DNA from 2 places in the Candidatus Pelagibacter sp. PS_10_02 genome. Region 1 is predicted to be linked to the other one. Evidence: riboswitches for the same ligand, from Rfam matches in the RefSeq annotation. Region 1 holds a riboswitch; the other holds the start of a gene.

Region 1 (5,930 bases):
TGAAGATTTTATTTTTGAAGGATTGACTGATACCGTTAAAAGATTGCTATCACTTATACTTAATTTTAGATTATCTCCAGCAGCAAGGCTTGTTGCAACATTTGTATTAATAGTTCCTTTATTAGTAATTATTGGAGAAAGCAAAGCAACATACTCACCCTCTATGTTACCTTCGTTTATTAAAGTTGAATTATTGTTAGTTGAAAAGTTATAAGTACTATTTAAATAATTTTGTTTAGTTAAATTTAAAGTTGATAAAATTGCGCCCTCAGATCTAATTGCAGACGTAGGTCCTGTTAAAATTCCAGTTGGGTTTACTAAAATTAGACGACCATTGGAAAAAATAGATCCATTGATGATTGATTGACCACTTAATACATTATTTAAAATACTTGATCTTGAGGTTGGTTGATTAAAATGTACTGATGCACTTGAACCTACATTAAAAGTATCCCAATTCACTATTCCTTGATTAGATGTTTGATTTACATCCATCTTTCCAACTTCTGGTATTGAAATTGTTACGTTTCCACTAATTACATTTCCACCAGTTGGAAGTGTTGTTGCTGCAATATCGGCAAATGAATAGGTGTATGGATTTCCAATACTAAGGAGATAGATAAATAACCAAGTTAAAAAATTTTTTAGTCGTTTCATATTTTCTTAACTTGTATTTTGGGTGGGGCATGGTTTAAATTTGAAAACCAACCTTTTTGATTTCCCATGCCCATAGATGTGCACTTGGTTGTAGCACTTAACCAATATGACATAATTGCAGTTTGTTTCATTTTTTTTTGAATTTTATTAAGATTACAAATAATATTTTAAATTAATTTACCAAATGATGCAATTTAAGAAAAATTTCACGGAAATAAGTTTAATAAAAACTTATCGTTTAGTTTGTGATGATTAATAAATCAACTTGAGGTAGCAACAAAAGCTACCTTTAACAAATATTATTTAAAATAAATTTATAAATATAAAATGCTATTTTTTTTATCAGCTTCACTCATAGTGAGTTTCATAACTCAATATTGCGAAACCTCTAATCAGGTGTCTAGGTAATGGAATTAGTTAATATTAAATCTGTCTTTAATTATATAAAACCACACCGCTAATCTAAAATAAAATGTTCTTAACTTAGGAAAGATAAATTTCTTAGGTAATCCTTTATAAATTTTTGAAATATCTAACTCTTTACTGTTTGATAATACTAACTTAGACAATTGTTTTCCAGTCCAAGGAGCAGCACTCACTCCAACCCCATTATAACCAAATCCATAATAAATCTCTTCATTATCAATTTTACCAATGGAGGGAGTTAATTTTTGAGATAAAGCAATTAATCCCCGCCAATTATAATCAATATTAATGTCTTTCCATTTAGGAAAAATATCTTTTAAAAACTTTTCCATTTTCTTAGACATATCTAAATTAGATTGATCACTGCCACTTAAATCTCCTCTGGTACCAAATAAAATTCGATTGTCAGGTAACTTTCGATAATAATATAAAAGATTTTTAGTATTAGCTATTGGAGAAAATGTTTTAAAATTATGTTGGTCAATTTCTTGCTCGGTTAAGGGTTGGGTGACAATAATATTTGAAATTACTGGTAAAATTCTTGAATTCATCTCTGGGATTAAACCTTCTTGGTAGAACCCATTTGTTGCAACAACTATTTTTTTTGAACGAATAGATCCTTCTTTAGTCCTTAAAATATAAGTGCCCTTATCTTTATCAATTTTATCAACTTTAGTGTGCTCGAAGATTTTTAATTGTTTAGATAAAGCATATTTTGCAATGCCATTAACAAACTTAAGAGGATTGATTGCAAAACCAGGTTTATAAGAAAAAGCTCCAAATTGCTCTGTACCCCCATGGCCAATTTTATCAAAGTCTTCTTTTGAATAAATTTCAGTTTCAATACCAAACTCTTCTTTGTAAGCTTTGGCTTGTTCTTTAATATCTTTAAACTTACTTGGGTGATGGGCGACTACGTAATTACTATCCCCCGTTACATCACAATCAATATTATATTCTTGTATAATATCTTTTGTATAATTTGAGCCTTCAACAGAGTTTTTAAAGAACTTTTTAGTTTCATCATTGCCGTAAATAGCTTGCATCTTTTTAAAAGACATCTTACTTGGTGGCAGACAACAAAAACCTGCATTACGAGATGAAGCCCCCCAACCTATTTTTCCAGCTTCAACTAAAATGACCTCTAAATTATGATTTTCTATTAAATTAATTGCACAGGATAAACCAGTATACCCTCCTCCTATTACAACAATTTCTGAACTAATATCTTTATTAAGTTTTTCTAGATTTAAATTTTCGCTTGAATGATCTTCCCAGTAACTATTAACTGGGGTGTTAAATTGATAAATATCGGAATGATAAATATTTTTCATTAACAAGACCCTAGCACGCAATTAATACTTAATTCTAGTCAAACTTCTAATTTTTTAGGATTTGAAATGAACTTAAAAGACTTAAGCCCTATTTTCATAGGGCTTAAATTAGATTAGTTAAGCAGCACTTGCTCTTTGCTCTATGTGCTCTTTATTATTAGAACTTGAAGAAACCTTTTGAAACAATTTAATAGGAACTCCTTTTGATAAAATATCTAATACCGGGCAATGTGTATTTACCGTATCAATCAATTTATCTATTTCTGCTTTAGGTGATGAAGATTTAATATCAACAGTACCAGAGATGGATTGAAAGCCAGGTCTAGTGTTTTTATTTAAAGCTAAAAAACCCTGAAGATCTAATTCACCTTTTAATTTAACACTAACACTCTCAATATTAATACCCGCTGCTGTAGCAAATGCTTTATAGGTTATCTCCTGACACGTTGCTAACGCTGCTAATATTAACTCTACTGGGCTGGGTCCCTCATCTTTTCCACCAAAACTTTTGGGTTCATCAACAACTAATTTATGCTCTCTAAGAGTGACTACAGATTGAAGTCCTTCTTTAAGAATTGAGTTGCTTTCATATTGGACCAAAGCATTTTTGGGGTTGGCTGTAAAATCCTTCTGAAGATTACTTATTGTTTCTTTTAGATTGTTACTCATTTGTTTTCTCCTGTTTTAGTGCTTCGACATATGTCAGGCGCACAATTTAGTTAAATGCCCTTCTTAATTTATTTACGCTTTGTCTCCATATTCAGTCATATGTTTTGGAATTCTTTTATTTTTTCCATACATAAAATGATTTTCCATGTTCTCTCGATATTTACTTGCTGGAACAGTTAAACCAATTGACTCAGCAACTTCCCTAATCAACATTGGGTTTGCTCCACAACATACTCCAAGGTAATTAATGCCTAGGGCATAAGCGTCTTTTGCAAATTTACCTATTTCATATCTATTACAAAAGTGTGGGTCCAATGCTGTTGGAAACGTTCTTCCATGAGGTGATGGACACTGACAATCGCTTCTATCTGGTAGATTAAAAAATGTTGGGTAATCTTCAGTGGTTCTATAAGGAATAGGTAAAGCTCCAACATGACATTTAACTGCTTTTCTAATTTCTTTTAAAAAAGGAAACATAGTAGCAGGTCCTCTAAAACAATTTAAACCAACAACATCGGCCCCTAATTGCTCTAGCTCTTTACAGGTATCAACAACTGATTTTCCATCTCTCATTTTATTTTCACCCATTGGGGATATGGTTAATACAGTTGGTAAACCTGTTTTTTTCATTATCTCTAAAGCTTTAAAAGCTTCTTCAGCATAATAAAAAGTTTCACCAATTAACATATCAGCACCTTCTTCAACGGCCCAACCAATCATCTCTGTAAACATTCCTTCAACTTCTTTTTGAGATTGTGGATCATTATGTTTCCAGATATTTGAATTTGAAATATTACCTGCCATCAAATTTGGTTTTGATCCTTTAGGAGTATCTAGTGCTACTTTTTTAGCAATTTTTAATGCTGAACGATTTAGTGGTTCGAGAAGTTCTTCCTTACCAATAACACGCATTTTTTCTCTGTGTCCATTATAAGTAAAGGCCTCAACTACATCAGATCCTGCGTGTTGAAATTCTCTATGTAAATTTTCTAAAACTTCAGGATGATCTAATGACACCATTGGAACAAATTCCCCTGATGACATATAGCCACGTCTTTCTATCTCAAATAAAAAACCTTCTGCGCATATAACAGGTCCTTTATCTAATCTTTCTTTTAATTTATTTGTGCTCATTTTTTTTCCTCTTGTTTTGGAGAAAAAAGGTCACAAAATAATCAGAGGTTATATTCATAGGCCTCTTTTCTCCTTTTTAGTGCTTAAGCAAATGCAGGGCGCACAATATGGTTCAACTGCCCGGCTTAATTTTATGAAAGATAAAAAAAAACCACCTGTCTAAAGCGGTGGTTGAAGCGTCGCTTTAGCAGGATTTATAACGCGCTCTGCAATTTAACTTAACTCAGCGCAACTAAATATAATCAACTTTCTCTCAAACTGTCAATTGAAAAAATAAATAATAGTTAAAATTATGAGAATAATGACAATCCAAATACTAAGATTAGTTAAAAACTGCTTTAATTTAGAATTAGATTGTAGAAAAGCTGGGAGTACTAATAAGAGTATCCCTAGCATATAAACAAAGGGTATTATCTGATCTGCCATTTATATCGATGATAGCTTCATCTTTTTGGAATACTTTTTCTGAGGTGAATTTTTTATAACTGCTTGAGCACAACGCATGACCCCTCTTTTTTTATCAAAAGTCATTTTGGGTTCACCATACAATTTCCATCCATTGGATATGGCCTCCGTTACACGATGGCAAAATTCTGAAGTGTCGTCACTTGTAATAAATCTATAACCTTTCATAATCAGACCTTAACAAGTCCTAAATCGGGTGTCTATGTTCAGTTTATTATTATTATTTTAAGTCTTTATGCTTCTACAGTCATTACTAATTTAATGAATAGCCAGCTGATCTTACGGTTCTAATTAATTCTTTAAATCCATCAATATTAATACTTTGTCTAAGTCTTCTTATATGAACATCAACTGTTCTTGTTTCAACATTGATATTATCAGACCAAACATTCTCTAGAATTTGATCTCTTGAGTAAACACGTTTAGGGTTTTTAATAAAAAAATTGATTAAATCATATTCCTTAGGTCCCAAATGAATTTCTTTGTTTTTTCTAAAAACACGTCGTGTTAATCTATCCACCTTAAGGTCTTCGAATTCAATAATATCAGAAACTAATGAGGGCTTAGATCTTCGAAGTAGCGCTTTTATTCTTGCAAGTAATTCTGGGAAACTAAAGGGTTTGGTGATGTAATCATCTGCACCAGAGTTTAACCCTTTAATCTTATCTTCATCCTCACCCTTAGCAGTAAGCATTATGATTGGAATTTCTTTAAATTTTTTTTCTTTTTTTAAAATTTTACAAATTTCTACGCCAGAAAAATCAGGTAACATCCAGTCTAATAAAACAAGATCAGGAAATAATTTTTTAATATCTTCAATACCCTCATTGCCATTGTCTGATGATGAAACTTTATAACCTTCTTTTTCAAGGTTATATTTAACTAAAGTGATAATGGGTTGTTCGTCTTCTACAATATGAATGCTAACGGTCATTAGTTTGGATCAAAATCTTTACCTTTAGGTCTTGCTCCTTCAATATGCTCTCCCTCGATTAGATAAAATAAAGCTTCAGCGATATTAGTAATATGATCTCCTGCTCTTTCAATATTTTTAGTCACAAACAATAAGTGTGTTGCTAGATCTAAATTTTTTTTATCTTTGCTTAAGAAATTTGCAACTTCGTTCATTGCGATATGTGTTAAATCATCTACTCTCTCATCTGATTTCCAAATTTTAACAGCAGCTTCTTTTGACTGGTTAAGATAAGCATCCAAAACATCTTTCAATTGTCTTTGAACTAACTC
Region 2 (5,930 bases), 130 kb from region 1:
TAAAGACTGCCGAAGGTACTGCTAATTTTATCACAAGTGAATTAAAAAAAGCAATGACTGGAAATTTTATTGGAAAAATGTCTTCACTACTTAATATTTCAAATTTAAAAAAATTTAAAAAAAGACTGGATCCAAGATTATATAATGGGGCAATTTTTATTGGATTAGACTCCCCTGTAATTAAAAGTCATGGTGGAACAGATTATATAGGTTTTTCAAATTCTTTAAGTGTTTGCTCTAAAACGGTAACTGGAAATTTGATTGAAAAAATAACTAATAATATTAATTAATGACAAGAACTAACCTAACAAAAAAAGATCTAATTAACTCAATTTATATGCAGATTGGTTTTTCTAAAAATATTTCTGAAAATTTAATTGATGATTTTTTTACTACAATCTTGGAAAATTTAAAAATTGAAAAAAAACTTAAACTTTCAAAATTTGGTACGTTTTCTATAAGACAAAAAAAAAGTAGAGTTGGAAGAAATCCTAAAACTAAAGAAGAAGCGGCTATATCTGATAGAAATGTTGTTTTATTTAAAGCTTCTAAAGAGTTTAAAGATTTAGTAAATTCTATAAATGATCAATAAAAATTTAGATGCTTACAAATCAATAGGTGAGGTTGCTAAAATTCTAGATTTAGTAAATGTCAAAAAGGGTACTTTTAATACTCATACAATAAGGTTTTGGGAAAAAGAATTTAAACAGATCAAACCAAAAATTCTCAATGGTAATAGAAGATACTATAATAATCAGACTATAGAAGTTCTTAAAAAAGTTAAATTCTTACTTAAAGAACAAGGAATGACAATCAATGGAGTTAAAAAAGTTCTCAATTCTGACAAATCTTTAAACCTTGACGAATTATCAAATAATTCTATAAGTGCTAATTATAATTTCAGAAATAAATTAAAAAATATTTCTAACTTAGTAAAACAAATTAAAAAACTAAAATAGTATGGCAAAAAAAACACATGTTAAAGTAAGATTGGTCCCTGAAGCTAAACCTGATAGTCCTTTTTTTTATTATGTAAAAAAGCCAGCAGGTGGTGAAAAAGCTAAAGTTAAATTGTCTGCTAAAAAATACAATCCATCTACTAGAAAACATGAAATGTTTGTGGAAAAAAAACTTCCACCACACAGTAAATAGTTTATTTCTTTTTAAAGTTTCTTTTTTCGTAATCTATAAAAGACCAAATCATATTTTTCCAAATTCTGTTTGTAATTTTTGGATCAATTTTAGTCTTGATTGATTTTTTTTTAATTTTTTTAAGTATGTAAGTTATTCTTGCTTTATCGATTATTTCTTTTTTATAAATTTTTACTTTTAAAACTTCATTTACTAAAATTGATCTTTTTTTGATTAATTTAAGTAAATCATTATCTAATTTATCAAGTTTTATTCTTAATTGGCTAAGTTTTTTTTTATTAGTAGGCGACATTTAATCAATTGGTTATTAAAATAATTATTATAAGTATAATTTATGTTTGTAAATAGCGACAACTATATAAAATATTTAAAGATATGGTTAATAGGACTATTTTTGCTAATTGTTCTTATGGTTGCTGTAGGTGGCTTAACTAGATTAACTGACTCAGGTTTATCCATTACAGCATGGGAGCTTTTCTCAGGTATATTGCCGCCACTTAATTCAAATGATTGGAATATGTATTTTGAGGAATATAAGAAAATTCCAGAGTATAAAAATATTAACTATGGAATGTCTTTAAAAGAATTTAAAATAATTTTTTATTGGGAGTATGCACATAGATTATTAGCACGTATTGTTGGCTTGTTCACCTTAATCCCTTTAATTATTTTTTGGATTAAATATAGAGATTCTAATTTTTATTCTAATAAATATTTTTTGATATTTTTTCTTATATGTTTGCAGGGATTTTTAGGTTGGTTTATGGTTACTAGTGGATTAACACAAAATAATGATGTTAGTCATTTTAGATTGGCAATTCATTTATCACTTGCACTTTTTATCTTATGTTTAATTTTTTGGTATATTTTAGATTTTTTTGATATTAAAAAATTAGATTATAAAATTCCACAATCCTTTTTGTTATTTATTTTTTTATTAATTATTATTCAAATTATATTGGGAGCTTTTCTATCAGGTTTAGATGGAGGTTTAATTTATAATACTTGGCCAGATATGAATGGTACATTTTTTCCAAATGATGTTTTATTATTAGATTTTTTTACCTCTGAGTCATTTTATAATACTTCTATTATTCAATTTTTACATAGATCAACTGCCTATCTGCTTGTTATCCTTGTTATGATTATTAACTATTTATTTATTAAAGAAGGAGTTGCCATAAAGAATATAATTCTTTTTGATACAGCTTTACTTATTCAAATATTATTAGGAATTGTTACATTAATATCTGGTGTAGAAATAAAGTATGCATCACTACACCAGTTAGGTTCTATTTTTGTATTAACAACCTATATTTTACTCATTTATAAAAACTCAAGAGGTTTTTTAAAACGATAAAGAATTGTTATGAAGCGCTAAGTGCTTGATCAAGATCATCTATTATATCGTCAATATGTTCTAATCCTATACACAGTCTTATATATCCAGGCGTAACTCCTGCAGCACTTAATTCTTGCTCTGTGAGTTGGCTATGAGTTGTTGTTGCTGGATGTATAGCTAAGCTTCTAGCATCTCCTATATTTGCCACATGATAGAACATCTTTAAAGCTTCTATAAATTTCTTACCAGACTCAATACCACCTTTTAGTTCTATTCCTATTAAAGCACCATTTCCCCCATTAAGATATTTTTTTGCTCTTTTACCAATATCTCCTTCATATTTGGTTGGGTAAATTACTCTAGCAACTTTTTTATGTTTAGATAAATGATCCACTGTTTTTTCAGCATTAGAGCAATGTTGTTTCATCCTCAAGGCTACTGTTTCAAGTCCTTGAATTATTCCAAAAGCATTATCAGGCGCTAATGCAGCTCCAAGATCTCTCAAAAGAGTAACTCTTGCTCTAACAGCAAAGGATACATTAGCACCAGTTAATTCAGGAACTGCCTTACCCCAAACTACGCCACCATAGCTTGCATCAGGTTCATTAAACAGTGGTTGTCTTTTTGGATTAGCTGTCCAATCAAAATTTCCACCATCAATTAGTGCTCCACCCACAACTGTACCATGTCCACCTATATATTTTGTAAGTGAATAAACTACTACAGCTGCACCATGTTCTATTGGCTTACAGATGATAGGAGCGGCCGTGTTATCAACTATTAATGGTATATTATATTTTTTTCCAATATCAGAAACTTCTTTAATGGGAAATACTCTTAAATATGGATTGGGTAACGTTTCCCCATAAAAAGCTCTAGTTTTATCATCTATTGCTTTTTCAAAGTTTTTAGGATCTGCTGGATCAGCATATCTAACTTCAATACCAAGCTTGCTCAATGTATGAGTAAACAATGAAACAGTTCCACCATAAAGATCTGTAGAACTAACAATGTTATCCCCAGCTTGAGCAACATTTAAGATAGCAAAGGTTGAAGCTGTTTGCCCAGAAGAGACAGTTAAACTTGCTAATCCACCATCTAAGGCAGCCAGTCTTTTTTCAAGAACATCATTAGTTGGATTCATAATTCTTGTGTAGATATTTCCAAACTCTTTTAGACCAAATAAATTGGCTGCATGCTCAGTGCTATCAAATAGATATGAAGTTGTTCTATAAATTGGCACAGCTACAGCTTTTGTAGTTGGATCACTTCTATAATCACCACCATGCAATGCAATAGTTTCTGGGTTTTGTCTTTTTGTACTCATCTTAATACTCCTTTTTTAGTACTTTTGCTTTATGCAAGGCGTACAATACAGTTCAAATGCGCCTACCGAAAATGTGGGTAAAAAATCCTTTTTAGCAATTATTAGCCTGCAATAGGAACAAATCGGCAAATAAAAATTACCATTAAATGGCTATATTGCAAGAGAAATATAAAATTGACTTTATAATTATTAATAGTATTAATCCTCGCTCTATGACTAAATTTTTAAAAAGTAGCGAATTAACGAGTAATTGGTTTGAAATTGATGCTAAAGGAGCAGTTGTTGGAAGATTAGCATCTATAATAGCAATGATTGTTAGAGGAAAAAACAAAACTACTTACACACCTCACATGGATGATGGTGACTTTGTTGTTGTTAAAAATATAGAGCATGCAAAATTTACTGGAAAAAAATTTAAAGACAAAAAATACTACAGACATACGGGTCATCCAGGTGGAATTAAAGAAATAACTCCTGAAAAATTATTAGAAAAGAATAAACCAGGAGAGACTTTAAAATTAGCAATTAAAAGAATGTTACCAGGAGGTGTTCTTGGTAGAAAGCAATTAACTAAAGTTAAAATTTATGCAGGTGAAGACCATCCACATACAGCTCAAAATCCTAAACTTTTAGATTTAGGAAAATTAAATAGTAAAAATTTAATTAGAAATTAATATGGAACAAACAGCGCAAACAGTATCAAAAAAACCAAAAATCAAATTAGATTTTAAAGATAGCAAATATGCAACTGGCAGAAGAAAAAAATCAATTGCTAAGATTTGGTTAAAAAAAGGGACTGGTAAAATTTATGTTAATGGTCGAACTATGGATGAATACTTCACTAGCGGTAGCCATAAAATGCAAATCACAAGACCTTTTGAAATTATTAATCAAGCAACAGCATATGATGTTAGATGTAGTGTTGCAGGAGGCGGACACACTGGACAGGCAGGAGCAATGGTTCACGGTATTGCAAAAGCCTTAATATTATTTGACTCAGAGCTAAGAAGTACATTAAAAACAGAGAAACTTAATACTAGAGACTCAAGATCTGTTGAAAGAAAAAAACCTGGCCGAAAAAAAGCCAGAAGAAGCTTCCAATTCTCGAAAAGATAATTCTTTTTTATTTCAAAATAGTTATAATAAACAATGCCTAAGCTTAATGTTTTAGTTGCTGGTTCTACTGGTTATATTGGTGTTCAATTAATAAAGTTATTAGTTAAGCACAAAAATATTAATATAAAATATTTATGTGGTAGTTCATCTGTTGGTAAGAAAATTACCAGTTATGAAAAATCATTAAAATCAAAAAATTTACCAAAGATTACTAAATTTAATAAATCATTTTTAAAAGAAGTAGACTTGGTATTTACTGCATTACCAAATGGTGAGGCACAATCTATATCTAATAGTTTATTAAAACATAATGTGCTAATTGATTTGGCAGCAGATTTTAGACTTAATAATGCATCCTTATATTTAAAATGGTATAAACAAAATCACAGATCAATTTCAAATATTAAAAAATCTATATATTCATTACCTGAAATTACAGGTGAAAAAGTTAAAAATTTTAATATTATTGGCTGCCCAGGTTGTTATCCAACATCAATATTGTTGCCGTTAATTCCATTGATTAAAAAAAATTTAATTAAAGTTAATAATATAATTATAGATTCTAAATCTGGATATTCTGGTGCAGGTAGAGGAGTGCAAGACAAGTATAAAAATAAAAACCTTTATGAATCCTTAAGTGCATACGGTGTTGGTTTTCATCGACACAATTCTGAAATACAACAAGAATTAAATTCTTTTACAAAAAAGAAAGTAAATTTTACTTTTACACCACATTTAACACCAATGTTTAGAGGAATATTAAGCACCATTTATATAGAGCTTAATAAAGGCTCTACTATTAAGAAATTAGAAAAAGTATTGATTAATCATTATCCCAATAATGGATTTGTAAAAATTCTAAAAACTAATTCTTTAATAAGCACAAATGATATAATTAATACAAATAATTGCCATATATCAATTTGCAAAACTAAGTATAAAGATAGAATTATTATCTTATCAGCAATAGATAATTTAATTAAAGGTGGTGCA

The links. Region 1 has a riboswitch for S-adenosylmethionine ahead of AC5SL1_RS03835 (OsmC family protein). Riboswitches for the same ligand answer to the same signal wherever they lie in the genome.
Region 2: it holds a riboswitch for S-adenosylmethionine, as region 1 does, so the genes downstream of both, AC5SL1_RS03065 (O-acetylhomoserine aminocarboxypropyltransferase/cysteine synthase family protein) here and AC5SL1_RS03835 (OsmC family protein) in region 1, are expected to answer to the same signal.

Annotation. Positions count from the first base shown of each region.
Region 1 is NZ_CM182076.1:688,358-694,287, forward strand. Features, by position in the region: gene AC5SL1_RS03825 (beta strand repeat-containing protein) at 1-657, opposite strand, end outside; gene AC5SL1_RS03830 (NAD(P)/FAD-dependent oxidoreductase) at 1,071-2,417, opposite strand; gene AC5SL1_RS03835 (OsmC family protein) at 2,535-3,086, opposite strand; SAM riboswitch class V at 3,091-3,155, opposite strand; gene AC5SL1_RS03840 (homocysteine S-methyltransferase family protein) at 3,159-4,220, opposite strand; SAM riboswitch class V at 4,287-4,351, opposite strand; gene AC5SL1_RS03845 (DUF1737 domain-containing protein) at 4,647-4,853, opposite strand; gene phoB (phosphate regulon transcriptional regulator PhoB) at 4,939-5,619, opposite strand; gene phoU (phosphate signaling complex protein PhoU) at 5,619-5,930, opposite strand, start outside.
Region 2 is NZ_CM182076.1:558,803-564,732, reverse strand. Features, by position in the region: gene plsX (phosphate acyltransferase PlsX) at 1-290, shown strand, start outside; gene AC5SL1_RS03090 (integration host factor subunit alpha) at 290-592, shown strand; gene AC5SL1_RS03085 (MerR family transcriptional regulator) at 582-959, shown strand; gene AC5SL1_RS03080 (50S ribosomal protein L33) at 961-1,152, shown strand; gene AC5SL1_RS03075 (chorismate mutase) at 1,154-1,444, opposite strand; gene AC5SL1_RS03070 (COX15/CtaA family protein) at 1,487-2,512, shown strand; gene AC5SL1_RS03065 (O-acetylhomoserine aminocarboxypropyltransferase/cysteine synthase family protein) at 2,520-3,821, opposite strand; SAM riboswitch class V at 3,826-3,894, opposite strand; gene rplM (50S ribosomal protein L13) at 4,034-4,495, shown strand; gene rpsI (30S ribosomal protein S9) at 4,497-4,937, shown strand; gene argC (N-acetyl-gamma-glutamyl-phosphate reductase) at 4,971-5,930, shown strand, end outside.